3 regions of the Paenibacillus uliginis N3/975 genome follow, and region 2 is predicted to be linked to each of the others. Evidence: riboswitches for the same ligand, from Rfam matches in the RefSeq annotation. Region 2 holds a riboswitch; each other region holds the start of a gene.
The links. Region 2 has a riboswitch for ZMP and ZTP ahead of purT (phosphoribosylglycinamide formyltransferase 2). Riboswitches for the same ligand answer to the same signal wherever they lie in the genome.
Positions count from the first base shown of each region.

Region 1: another riboswitch for ZMP and ZTP. It lies ahead of rpiB (ribose 5-phosphate isomerase B); the one in region 2 lies ahead of purT (phosphoribosylglycinamide formyltransferase 2).
Region 3: another riboswitch for ZMP and ZTP. It lies ahead of B9N86_RS11055 (bifunctional 5,10-methylenetetrahydrofolate dehydrogenase/5,10-methenyltetrahydrofolate cyclohydrolase); the one in region 2 lies ahead of purT (phosphoribosylglycinamide formyltransferase 2).

Region 1 covers NZ_LT840184.1:326,372-330,650, reverse strand. The annotation lists gene B9N86_RS01470 (serine hydroxymethyltransferase) at 1-1,125, opposite strand, end outside; gene B9N86_RS01465 (TIGR01440 family protein) at 1,185-1,772, opposite strand; gene rpiB (ribose 5-phosphate isomerase B) at 1,881-2,336, opposite strand; ZMP/ZTP riboswitch at 2,479-2,560, opposite strand; gene B9N86_RS01455 (low molecular weight protein arginine phosphatase) at 2,681-3,259, opposite strand; gene B9N86_RS01450 (manganese efflux pump MntP) at 3,305-3,865, opposite strand; gene B9N86_RS01445 (L-threonylcarbamoyladenylate synthase) at 3,970-4,279, opposite strand, start outside.
Region 2 covers NZ_LT840184.1:2,427,983-2,432,261, forward strand. The annotation lists gene B9N86_RS11540 (MerR family transcriptional regulator) at 99-494, shown strand; gene B9N86_RS11545 (NADPH-dependent FMN reductase) at 487-1,041, shown strand; gene trxA (thioredoxin) at 1,071-1,382, shown strand; ZMP/ZTP riboswitch at 1,443-1,523, shown strand; gene purT (phosphoribosylglycinamide formyltransferase 2) at 1,648-2,808, shown strand; gene B9N86_RS11565 (histidine phosphatase family protein) at 3,006-3,587, shown strand; gene B9N86_RS11570 (fibronectin type III domain-containing protein) at 3,615-3,890, shown strand; gene B9N86_RS11575 (MerR family DNA-binding transcriptional regulator) at 3,879-4,279, opposite strand, start outside.
Region 3 covers NZ_LT840184.1:2,325,494-2,329,772, reverse strand. The annotation lists gene B9N86_RS11070 (Na+/H+ antiporter subunit A) at 1-308, opposite strand, end outside; gene B9N86_RS11065 (hypothetical protein) at 563-790, shown strand; gene B9N86_RS11060 (hypothetical protein) at 1,114-1,395, opposite strand; gene B9N86_RS11055 (bifunctional 5,10-methylenetetrahydrofolate dehydrogenase/5,10-methenyltetrahydrofolate cyclohydrolase) at 1,617-2,465, opposite strand; ZMP/ZTP riboswitch at 2,536-2,613, opposite strand; gene B9N86_RS11050 (hypothetical protein) at 2,671-2,850, opposite strand; gene B9N86_RS11045 (MmcQ/YjbR family DNA-binding protein) at 2,914-3,276, opposite strand; gene B9N86_RS11040 (Cof-type HAD-IIB family hydrolase) at 3,344-4,141, opposite strand.

The DNA of each region.
Region 1 (4,279 bases), 2.1 Mb from region 2:
AGCCATAGCTTCCTCATCCATGCCACGGGAAGTCACAGCTGGGGTACCGATCCGGATACCGCTTGTTACAAACGGACTTGTAGGGTCAAATGGAATCGCGTTTTTGTTCACGGTAATACCGATAGAATCTAGCACTTTCTCAGCATCTTTACCGGAAATGTCCAAATTACGGGTATCCACCAGCATCAGGTGGTTATCGGTTCCGCCGGATACGATGTTAAGCCCTTCAGAAATCAGTGTGTCCGCAAGTACTTTGGCGTTCTTCACTACTTTTTCAGCATGCTCCTTGAAGGATGGGTCCAACGCTTCACCCAGCGCAACTGCTTTGGATGCAATGACGTGCATAAGTGGTCCGCCTTGGGTGCCCGGGAATACCGCCTTGTCGATAGCTGCAGCCCATGGCTGTTTGCACAGAATCAAGCCGCCGCGCGGTCCGCGCAGTGTTTTGTGAGTTGTTGTGGTAACGAAATGTGCGTGAGGTACAGGGTTCGGATGCAATCCTGTAGCAACAAGCCCTGCGATATGAGCCATATCAACCATGAACAAGGCACCCACGTCATTTGCAATGGAAGCCAGTGCTTCAAAGTCGATGGTTCGCGGATAAGCGCTTGCGCCGGCAACAATCATACGCGGACGATGTTTGAAGGCTGCTTTACGCACTTCGTTATAATCGATTAGGAAGGTATCTTCCTGCACACCATATGCCACAAAGTTATACAGAAGGCCGGATGCATTGACAGGACTACCGTGCGTCAAGTGCCCACCATGTGCCAGGTTCATACCGAGTACCGTATCGCCCGGCTTCAACGCAGCCAAATAAACAGCCATGTTCGCCTGTGCACCGGAGTGAGGCTGGACGTTAGCGTGCTCAGCACCGAACAACTGCTTCGCACGGTCACGTGCCAGATCCTCTACAATATCAACGCGCTCGCAGCCGCCATAGTAGCGTTTGCCTGGATAGCCTTCTGCATATTTATTCGTCAGCACTGATCCCATCGCTTCCATAACAGCTTCACTAACAATGTTCTCCGAAGCGATAAGTTCAATGTTACTGCGTTGGCGCTTCAGTTCCAAATCCATCGCTTCCAGTACTGCCGGGTCACTCTTGCGCAAATGTTCCATCATATTCGTATCCTCCCTAAATTAAAAAATAATATATGGTTAATCATCAATCACAACTACGTCTAATCACATGCCGCCCTATCAATCTCCTGCTCCATCCGATATACAGCCCGCTCTCCACCGATCAATTTCGGTCTCGTCAATGCCGCTGTCACACGAGCTTTCCCGATATACCGAATACTCGGTCGAAATGGTACCGCAACACGGCGCAGATGCATGCCGATCATCGTCTCACCAATATCGATACCCGCATGAGCGGAGATGCTCTCAGCCAGACACGGATCATCGAAGCTCCGGTAAGCGGCAGACGCCATAGATCCTCCCGCTTTAGGAACGGGTACTGCAGCTACTTCCGTCAGTCCCAATCGCTCGAGTAGTTTCCGTTCCACAACAAGCGCACGGTTCAGGTGCTCGCAGCACTGGTAAGCCGTATCGAAACCGAACTCAGCCTGTACCTCTGCGATTCCGTTCAGCACCTGTTGCGCGGTCTCCAGCACACCGCCGGTACCAATCCGGCGGCCGGTGATTTCACTTGTGCTGGTCCCGACGACCAGCACCTTGCCTGCCCTGAGACCTGCAGCCTCAGCCAATTCCCGCATAATCGTTACCGTTTGTTCTCTCAAAGCATGGTCAACCGGGTAATCTGTCATGTGTTTCAGCCCTCCTTGGATGCGATAGTCTGAAAGCCAACTGCCTGATGTCTTAGTTACTTAAGTTACTTAGGTTACTTAGTTACCGTTCATCCCTGCAGTACGAGCTTATCCCTTCAGATAGCGTTCCTCAATGGCCTTGATTTTGTTCACCCTGCCAACATGCCGCTCACCTTGACTGAAATCTGTCGTCAGCCAAGCTGTAACGATTTCTGCTGCAAGGCCGGGGCCCACCACTCGTTCACCAAGTGCCAGCACGTTGCTATCATTGTGCTCGCGGGTAGCTTTTGCCGAAAATACATCATGTGTCAGCGCACAGCGAATTCCTGGAACCTTATTCGCCGCAATGCTCATGCCGATTCCCGTTCCGCAGATCAGAATTCCACGGTCAGCTTCTCCGGATACGACCTTTTCACATACCGGAAGCGCAAAGTCAGGATAATCTACCGAGTCGGAACAGCCGCAGCCCAAGTCCTCGACCTCATGCCCGAGATTCCGAATGACCTCCGTAATTTCCTCTTTCAAACGAATACCTGCATGATCCGTGCCCAATGCGATTTTCATATGAAAAACCTCCTCGTATGTTTCATCTTTTGTGTCGGCACTTTTGCAAAATGCTCGTACAACAACTTGTTTCATTATAACCCAAATTGTTAGCAAAAGACGAAAAAAAGAGCAGTCCGCGCACGTGTATCGTGCACCAATTGCTCTTTGCCCAGGCGACCGGCCGTATGTTCCGGTGCTCCATCGTGGTTTCATCCACTTCGTCGCCAGTTACACCGGAATCCGTGTTTTTCCCCTTCATCTTAAAACATACGGAAAAGAAAAGCAACGAATATTTATTCATAATTATGATCGGTAAATGACTTCAACTATAACGGGAACTGTACAGCCGCAAATCACGTTACTTACTCTCTCTCCAGCTTGTCCAGCAATCGGAACAGCGCTGAACGGATTTCTGCCGCAGTTTCCTCATACTCTTCCAGCGAACCTCCGAACGGATCGGAAATATCAAAACTCGGAATACGCTGACGCAGCTCGATTAACCGAACCTTGTCTTTCTCCTGAAGCTCAATGCCAAGGGATCTCATCATCTCCATGGATGCCAGCAGACTGTCCTGCTCCTGCAGATCCGTAAGCACCTGCACATCATTCTCGACGTATTCTTTTAGCGTATGAACCTTGTCCGCCGCATAAGGAAACTGACGAATCGCATACTGCTTATGGGATAACGTCAATGTCAGAATCAGATCTGCCCACTCGACAAGATCCATACTCAGTGGCTTAGAGGACATACCGTCCTTAATCTGCTGATCGCGGAGTACTGCTTCAGCATGACGTGAGATTGGCATTCCTTCTGCAGCCGAAACACCTGCGGAACGAACTTCAAGCGGAATCCCTCTCCCCTTGGCGAGCTTGCGCAGCATACCTTCAGCCATAGGACTGCGACAGGTGTTGCCGGTGCAGACGAACAATATGTTTTTCACGGTCTCCACCTCCCCGAAAGTGTATCTTTTACTGCCGTCATTGTATCAAAATATAAACATCAAACCAAATGCCAGCAAAATGACACCGCCGGTCATTTCTCCATATTCACCGAGTCTGCTACCCGCCTTCCGGCCGAGCATCAGTCCGAAAATCGACATTAAGCCTCCGATCACGCCGAAAGAAGTTACAATGATCGCCGTATCATTCACGAACATGCCAAGCGAAACCCCTACCGAAAAAGAGTCGATACTGACACTAAGCGAAAACAGAAGCATTCCGAGCAGCGTGGTGTGATTCACCGGCCGACCTTCCTCTTTGCGAAAAGAGTTCCAGATCATATGTCCCCCCAGCAGCACAAGCAGGCCTCCTGCAGCGAGCCCCGTAACTTGTCCGAGCAAAACGCCAACATAACGACCAGCAAACAAACCGAGCAGCGGCATCAGCGTGTGGAATAAGGCGATCAGCAGGCTGATGATCAGGACATGTTTCAGGCGGATGCCTCTCATTCCAACACCGATACCGAGTGAAAATGCATCCAAGCCCAGCGCCACGGCCATAATCAGGATCGTCGCGAGTTGCCCTAACTGGACAGACGTTTCCAACATGCCTTTTTCCCCCAAGTCCCTATGGTCTTGTACACCATATGCGGACAAGGGGGGAATGATGCCTAAAACCCTTGTGGACGGATTCATGCCTGTGTCGCGCTCGCCTAATCTGAGGCAAGCCCATCATCGGACGCAAATATAATATGATGACCCGCCGCCTTCAGCAGCCGGTTCATCACCGCGGCGCCAAGACCTTTATCCGGGCAGGATTCTGCCAGGATAAAGGTCGCGCCTGCTTCATCGAATTGGCGCAGCCCGGCGTAGAGCCGGTGTGCCGCTTCCTCCGGTGCGGCCAGGCTGCCGAGCGAGACGGCAACGTCCGCGCGGTAGCGACCGATGTGCTCGTCGAACGACAGCACACCGGTCGTCTCCCCGCGCGCTCCGGCGGCGTCAAGCTCGGCCTGGATCTTGGCG
Region 2 (4,279 bases):
GAGCTTTTTTCTTTTATTAAATTCATGTTGACCCTGACATTAGTGTCATCGTTTATAATCAGATTAGACCCATACAATTACAATTGGAGGCATGACACTTGAGAATTGGAGAACTCGCCAATCGAACCGGAGTCAGCATCCGCTCTCTTCGTTATTATGAGCAGCAGGGATTGCTTGCTCCCAAACGGCATGATAACGGATATCGTGAATATTCCTCATTCATGATTGAACAAGTGCAGACTATTCAATTTTACTTGAAATTAGGTTTGACTACTGAACAAATCGCCGGCTTTCTGAATTGCGTGTTGATGAACAAAGAAGCATTTTGTAAAGAGGTTCTTCCGGTATATCAACAGAAACTGAAAGAAATTGATGATCAAATCAAGCAGCTTGAGAGCATAAAGTCAAATCTGGAGGAACGCATAAGTTCGATTATTGAAGAACATCCAGCCAGTGAAATCAATTCCTTGAAAGTGGGATGTAACAATGAATGAGCCAACGATTCACATTATAGGTATATCCGGAAGTCTCCGTAACGGTTCGTCTAATACGAATCTGTTACGTGCAGCTGCCACTTTGGCTCCTAAACATGTTAAGTTGACGATTTTCGATGGATTAGGTGATCTTCCGCATTTCAATCCCGAAATCGACGGAGAGGAAGTACCGGAAGCTGTGATCGATTTTCGGACACAACTTAAGGCCGCTGACAGCGTGTTAATTAGCACACCGGAATATGCAAGTGGTGTGCCAGGCGTTCTTAAGAACGCGATTGACTGGACGGTGTCATCGAGTGAGTTATATAACAAACCGACAGGTGTGCTGAGTGCCTCACCACATCCTTCAGGCGGTGAAAATGCTCATGCGTCACTTTTAATGACTCTGAATATGTTGAATGCACATATAGTCTCTGGGGGAACGATGTGTATTCCACAAATAAGTTTGAAAATGAATGCAGCGGGAGACATCACGGACAATGGTTTGGCAAAGGAAATAATAGCAGTGCTTCATGCTCTGGAAAAAGCTTTGAATACCGAGTTATAAACAATTTTATTTACAAAGGGGATAGCAGAATGCTTGAGACAATGACAAAAGAGAATTTTTCAGAACTCATCGACAAAGGTTTAACGCTGGTTGATTTTTGGGCGCCTTGGTGCGGACCTTGTAAAATGCAGCTTCCCATTGTGGAAGAGCTTTCCGTCGAACTACAAGATTCTATAGTCATCGGTAAAGTGAATGCAGATGAAGAGCCCGAGCTCTCTTCTAAGTATGGCGTGATGGGTCTTCCGACACTGATTCTATTTAAAAACGGCCAACCGGTGGAAAAACTGGTGGGCTTGCAGCGGAAAAATTCCATTATAGGCAAAATCCAAACTCACCAATAAAAGTACCCCTTCATGTTGCAAATAGGCGAAGATTTCAGTATGATTTACATGACAAATGAAATGCTTATGTGTGACTGGCGGAACATGGGGAACCATGAGGGAGCACATGAATGGCAGCGGCCGTACGCCTGGGCAGAGGTAAGGAGTTTCTTTCTCCTTGCCTCTTTTATTTTTGAGATAAGCAAGCTTAGACTTCGGGGTGAACTGCATCCTTATCTCGCAAGAATAAACTACCGCTATGAGCGGTAAAATGGGGGATATGCCAATGTTGCAAACTAAGAAAATAATGCTGCTCGGTTCGGGAGAACTAGGAAAGGAAGTTTTGATCGAAGCTCAGCGTCTGGGAGTTGAGACGGTAGCGGTTGATCGTTACGCTCATGCACCTGCCATGCAGGTAGCCCACCGTCATTATGTGATCGATATGCTGGATGGTGAGCGGTTGCGGGAAATTATCGAACAGGAAAAACCGGATCTTATTGTACCCGAGATTGAAGCATTAGCGACTTCAGAGCTTTTAAAACTGGAGGAAGAAGGCCATCGGGTCATTCCAACAGCCCGCGCTGCGAAGCTGACGATGGATCGGGAAGGGATTAGACGTCTTGCATCAGAGAAACTGGGCCTGCCAACAGCCGGTTATAAATTTGCTGACACGTATGATCAGTTTGTTCAAGCGGTAAAGGAGATGGGGTATCCTTGCGTTATCAAACCTCTGATGAGTTCTTCAGGAAAAGGACAAAGTGTTTGCCGTGAAGAGAAGGACATTGAACAGTGCTGGAACGTAGCAATGGAAGGTGGCCGGGTTCAGAACGGGCGGGTTATTATTGAGGAGTTCATCTGCTTTGAGTCTGAAATCACACTGCTCACGGTTCGTTCCGTAAACGGAACAAGCTTCTGCGCACCAATCGGACATATTCAAGAAAACGGGGATTACATTGAGTCCTGGCAGCCGCATGATATGACAGAGGATCAGATTAAAGAAGCTAAGCATATTGCTGGAGCCATAACAGACGAACTAGGCGGATATGGTCTGTTTGGTGTTGAACTCTTTTTAACGGAGGATAAAGTTTATTTCAGCGAAGTTTCTCCGCGGCCGCATGATACTGGACTAGTGACACTCGTAACGCAAAATCTTTCTGAATTTGCATTACACGTCCGTGCGATCCTCGGTTATCCAATCCCTGAAATTGTACTTATGACGCCGGGAGCCAGCCGTCCATTGAAAGCAAGCCTTGAACTCGAACACTATTGTATTACCGGTGTGGAGAAGGCATTATCGGTCCCGAACACGCAGGTTCGTGTATTTGGCAAGCCGGTTACAAAGGCAGGTCGGAGAATGGCGGTCGCTTTATCAACGTCCGATTCGGTTGAAAATGCACGGAAACAGGCGAAATTGGCACTTGATGAGCTTGCTGTTGTAGAATCTTAACTATACGTGGTTTTTTGAAAAGTATCGGAGTTCGTTTCTCTTGACGGTGTCATTAAATGAAATGCTATGGTTGAGATAGAGCTGTGTGAGTGTTGTAGTCTCCGACACTTGCACAGCTCTTTTAAGACTTTACAATCTCTTCAACTAACAAGTATATTAAGTTATTATTACTTAAAAAATTGGGGGATGGGTGAACAATGAAAACATATCTGTATTTTGTTCGTCATGGAATTGCTCCATTTTCTTTGGAACTTGAGCGCTCGGGAGGTGCGAGCTTGAACGATCAAGGGAAATCTGATGCTAAAAGAGTAGCAGAGCTGTTAAGAGATGAAGGAATTGATGTGATCGTCTCCAGTTCGTATAACAGGGCAAGAGAAACAGTAGCTCCACTTGCTGAACTGCTACAGAAAGAGATCATTTTGTATAACGAGCTTATTGAAAGACCAATTGGTACTTTGAATGAAGCTGTATCCGATGAGGAGCTGTTAATAGGAATTGAACAATCTTTTATCGATATAGATTATTGCATGCCCGAAGGGGAGACAACGCGACAGACGCAGGATTGGGCTATACCGATCATTATGCAACTGCTCTCGGAATATAAAGGCAAGAAAATCGCGCTTGGTACCCACGGAAATATAATGACGATCATATTGAATTATTTCGATTCTAATTATGGCTTTGAATTTTGGAAGGGGACAAGCAAACCTGATATTTATAAATTGGAATTCCAAGATAATCACCTGAGCCATGTTCAGCGGTTGTGGAGTCCCGCATAAAGCAAACAATTATTAAGGGACCCTATTTTGCAATGGCCTACGGTGGACTCCATGACGATCATGTGGGAAACATCTGAGCCGGCATCCTCCAGAGTAGATGTTCTGTTAGCAGAGAGAATCCATAGTGGATATCAAGGTAATTACAAAAAACCGGAGCAAGTGATCACAACCGTCTCTAATGAAGGGCATTCAAAAATTCACCAGCTCACAGTGAACGGCCTTGAAGCAGGGACGGTTTATTTTTACCAAATACATTCAGGTAACGGACAAAGTGTGCGACTACATCTGGTATTAATCAATTAAATCTAACAATCGGCATAAACGGTATAAATAGTACCCGCCGCGAAGTTGTTCTTGGTTTATGTTGTTCAGGTACGCCAGCGAATCTTGAGCGATTTTTTTCGCATGCTCCAGATCGTTATGATCCATTGCCCCGATCGCTTGTTTAAGCCCCACTAAGTCATATGTATAGACAGCCGGCCGCAAGGTGCGAAGCAGGATGATTTTACGAATTTGAGATTGATTAAATATTCGGTACCTATTTCGTGAATCTCGTGAAGAAGTGATAAGTCCGATCTTTTCCCAGTATCGGATTGTTGAACTTGGGATGTTCGTCGCAGCAGAGACCTCCCCGATGGTCATCCATTCTTTGCTTCCACCTGAATCCAGGAAGTTAAGTTCATTAGACGCCA
Region 3 (4,279 bases), 100 kb from region 2:
TCCATATAAAAGACAGAATATAGAATGACAAGTAAGCCGATTCCGGTAATCAACAGGGCGAACAAAAGGCTGAGCCCATCCAGGTATACCGTAAAATTGATGCCCAGGGAAGGTATCCACGGTAAGCTTGAGAGCACTCCCTCACCTTCCTGTACAGAAGGAATTCTGCTTAGGAAATAAACAAATAAGATGACCGGTACAGGAAGGACAAACCATCCTGTGTGAATACGTTTCGTAAACTTGTAAATAAGAGGTACCAGAACGGCAAAAATAATAGGTGCCATAATGGCGACATGAAGCAGCGACAAGTTGATTCCTCCTTAACCCCAATATGTTAATCTTTTCTCAGTATTACCAATCAAAAATTCGTAAGACCAAAAAAACACAAAAAGAGCCTGCTGTTGGCAGGCTCCTCCGGTTATTTCCATATGTAGTTATTAACTCAAAAATAAACACATCTCAAACTGTGAATCAGTATAGCCTATGAATAATACTTTTGTCAAAGGTATTGTGAATGAAAATACACTAAGTGGGCATCACTCTTAAGTGAGGAGTGATTAGAATGATCGTCCGAAAGATTACAGTATGCTGTATTTTGTTCGCTTTACTTGTGCTGGGGGCCGCTGTGCTGGACTGGCATGTCAACCGTTTACACTACCCGGAACCAAAGTATGCACCACACAGTCCCAAGTATAATATAAACACAATCAACACATTGGAAACGGATATAGGAACCCAATCCTTTCGTCCACGTGAATATATCCGTATAATTCAACGTTCGGCTGACTAATTATCCCCGAACACAAACATACCGAGGGAGAAATATGCAGCCGTCCAGAGAAAAGCTGCCGAATAGGAATATACGGCGAATCTCGGATATGACATCCCCTTCATCCCAATGCAAATCCTCCTGACAACAATTACCTTGCAAATTCTTGCAATTCATTTTGGTGTTATCAGTTTATAAAAACAGGCATATTCTGGGAACCTGCTTGAGCCAAGTCTTCATTCCCGACATTAGTCCAGTTATTTACTGGACCGTGCGATCTTTACAGACCCCGTAAGATAAAAAAAACGCCAGCTATGCGCTGACGATTTTTATCACTTTACTATTCATTGTTTTAAACTTTTAAAGGCTCCAATGAATCCGGATGGGTCTTCCTTTACAGTATAAGAATAAACTCCAAGCTTCGTGTGCAGGTATAAAAAACCCCCTACATCCCCCATCTGACGGAAAGATAGGTCAAACACATCTGCGACGGGAAATTCACGATAATGTGTTACGATCTTATCGCGATACAAATATAACGTCCGATGATCCTCATACATCACTTGTTCCGTACTTCCAACTTCCCTTTGAATCTTATAATAGGGTTGTACAGCTAACCACTCCATATTCACCCTCCTTATAAGTTAGTTCGAGAATAATGATACAAAAATCAAGCCTCAACCATCGTCAGGTGCATAATATCATAGTAAACGCATGCATAACAAATTTCAGACACCGGGGCAGAGCATAAAATGATTAACTGAAGACGCTACGCGTACGAATCGTACTGTCCCTGATATTAATTAAAAATCACTTTTGGGACTGCCCTCTCAACTTGCGCTCAAACTTATGCTTTCATCGATCTTTCAGCGGCATCAACCGTATGTTTCAGCAGTGTTGCAATCGTAACAGGTCCTACTCCGCCCGGAACTGGGGTAATTGCACTTGCATGCGGGAAGCAAGCTTCATAATCGCAATCTCCGATATTTCCTTCGTTATAACCGGCATCCATAATTACAGCACCCGGTTTAATCCAATCTCCCTGTATGAAGTTCGGTTTTCCGACCGCTGCCACCACGATATCACCTTGTGACACCAGGTGATCCAAATTTTGTGTTCTGGAATGGCAAATTGTTACCGTTGCATTCCGGTTCAGAAGCATCATAGATACCGGTTTGCCGAGGATCGGACTTCTCCCAACGACAACCGCATGCTTTCCTTCAATCGGAATGTGGTAAGCATCCATAATTGCCATAATCGCTGCAGGCGTGCAGGAAGGAAATAGAGCCTGACCAAACGCATTTTGAGCAAAACCGAGCATTGTTACACCATCTACGTCTTTTTCAATCGAAATCGCTTCAAACGCGGCCCGCTCATCAATGTGATGCGGCACAGGATGCTGCAGCAAAATCCCGTGCACAGAAGGGTCGTTATTCAGCTCATTTATTACATGGATTAACTGTTCAGTAGAAGTCATCTGATCCAATACCACACGCTTGGAGTCAATCCCCAGCCTCTTGCATGCGTTGCCCTTCATACGGACATACGTTTCCGAAGCAGGGTCATCTCCGACCAAGACCGTCGCCAGGCAAGGTGTTGTCCCTTCCTGAACCAATCTTTTCACACGCTCTTTCAATGCTTCTTTAATGCTGTTCGCCACTTGATTGCCATCCAAAATCAACGTTTCCTTGCTCATGTGATCAGCCCTTTCGACAATTTATGTTTATAGAAACACAAAGAGGTAAGGAGATCCTATGGAATCTCCTTACCTCTGCCCAGGCGTACGGCTGTTATCTATGTGCTCCCTCATGGTATTCCATGTTACGCCAGTTACACATAGTGACTTTTTCTTAATATATCACGTTTTGCTGAGGGGCGCACCTTTAATTGTAGATGAATTTTTAACCTTTTTTTCGTTTGCCAAGCCGTTCCATAATTTCCAGCGCCGCTACAAACAAAACGAACAAAATGAACAAAGAAACAGATCTTCCATAGTCAATCAGTCCGAACTGTGGCACAACCGCTGCGGCAATTCCAACGATAACGATACCCAGCACAGAAAATTTCCAACCTTTAAGCATTATGAATGGCTCCTCGCTTCTTAAATCGAATCCATATATCATATACCAATGCGATACCCTTGTTTAAATCACCGCACTAATCGAATCTCGCATAGATTTTGGAAGACTTTTAAAAACCAGCTCGTAGGAGTGATCAATCATATCCTGCATATCTGAATTCGTTAAGGAGCCGTCACAGATGATAGTGTTCCAATGTTTCTTGTTCAAATGATAGCCGGGCTGAACGGCAGCATGCTGTTCCCGAAGATTCTCAGCGATTTCCGGATCACACTTTAATGCTATATGGGTAAACCCGTTCTCTTCAGGTTTGGAGATCAGTGCAAACATTTTACCCCCGACCTTCATGACGAGCGGAGATGGACCGAATGGGTAGTCTTCTGCAGCTCCTTTTTTGGCTAAACAGTATGTTATTAGATGGCTGTGCACGAGATTTCTCTCCTTCATCCTTCATTTTACCTAAATATAACATGTACAAAGGATCCAGAAAACCTAGCTATACTACGGCGCTGTCAACGGACAGTAAACCGAGCTGCCGGAGTCCATGCATAATGCCGTCCTGATCGACATCCTTTGTTACATATCTGGCTACTTCCTTGACTACGGAGTCCGCGTTTCCCATTGCCACACCATGGCCGACGAATTGCAGCATTTCCAGATCGTTCAGATTGTCTCCGAAAGCAATAACCTCTTCTCGCTTATAACCGAGATGCTGAATAAACTTCTCGATTCCAGCTGCTTTGGAGCCTCCGTTCGGAATTACGTCAACGCCCACTTCATCCCACCGCACAAGCCGGAGCAGATCATCGAATTTCACGATATATGATGTCTCTTCCTCTTTAGTACAAAAGAGAGCCGCCTGATAAATATGTCTGCCCAAATAGTAGTCGGGATCACATTCCGGTATAGGTAATTTATGTGGGGCATAGCTGGCTTCAACGCGCTTATGGTAAGTCATGTTCATTTTCGTATTTTCTTCACTGGTATAAATGATCGGTTGATCCAAGCTTACAGCATATTCATTAAGTGAATGAAGAACCTCAGGCGGGATCGGATTGCTGTAAACCAGGTTTCCTTTATAAACAACATACTGACCGTTTAAGCTGACATAAGAATCGATACCTAGCTCTTCCCGTAGCTCCTTAAACAGAAACGGAGGCCGCCCCGTCGCAATTGCAACCTCATGTCCGTTTGCCTTTAATTCATGAATCGCTTCCTTTGTTGACAAGGGCACCTTTTTATCATAGTCCAATAGAGTCCCGTCTATATCAAAAAAAACTAGTTTTTTGTCCATATTTATTTCCTCCTCATATTTGAGTCACCTATCAAGCATAATTCATGAAAAGCATTTCAGGTCAAGGAAACATGCTAACCATTTTTCAAAACGTTTTGCATAAAATGTATAAATTTGTGATAATGCACTAAAGCCCTT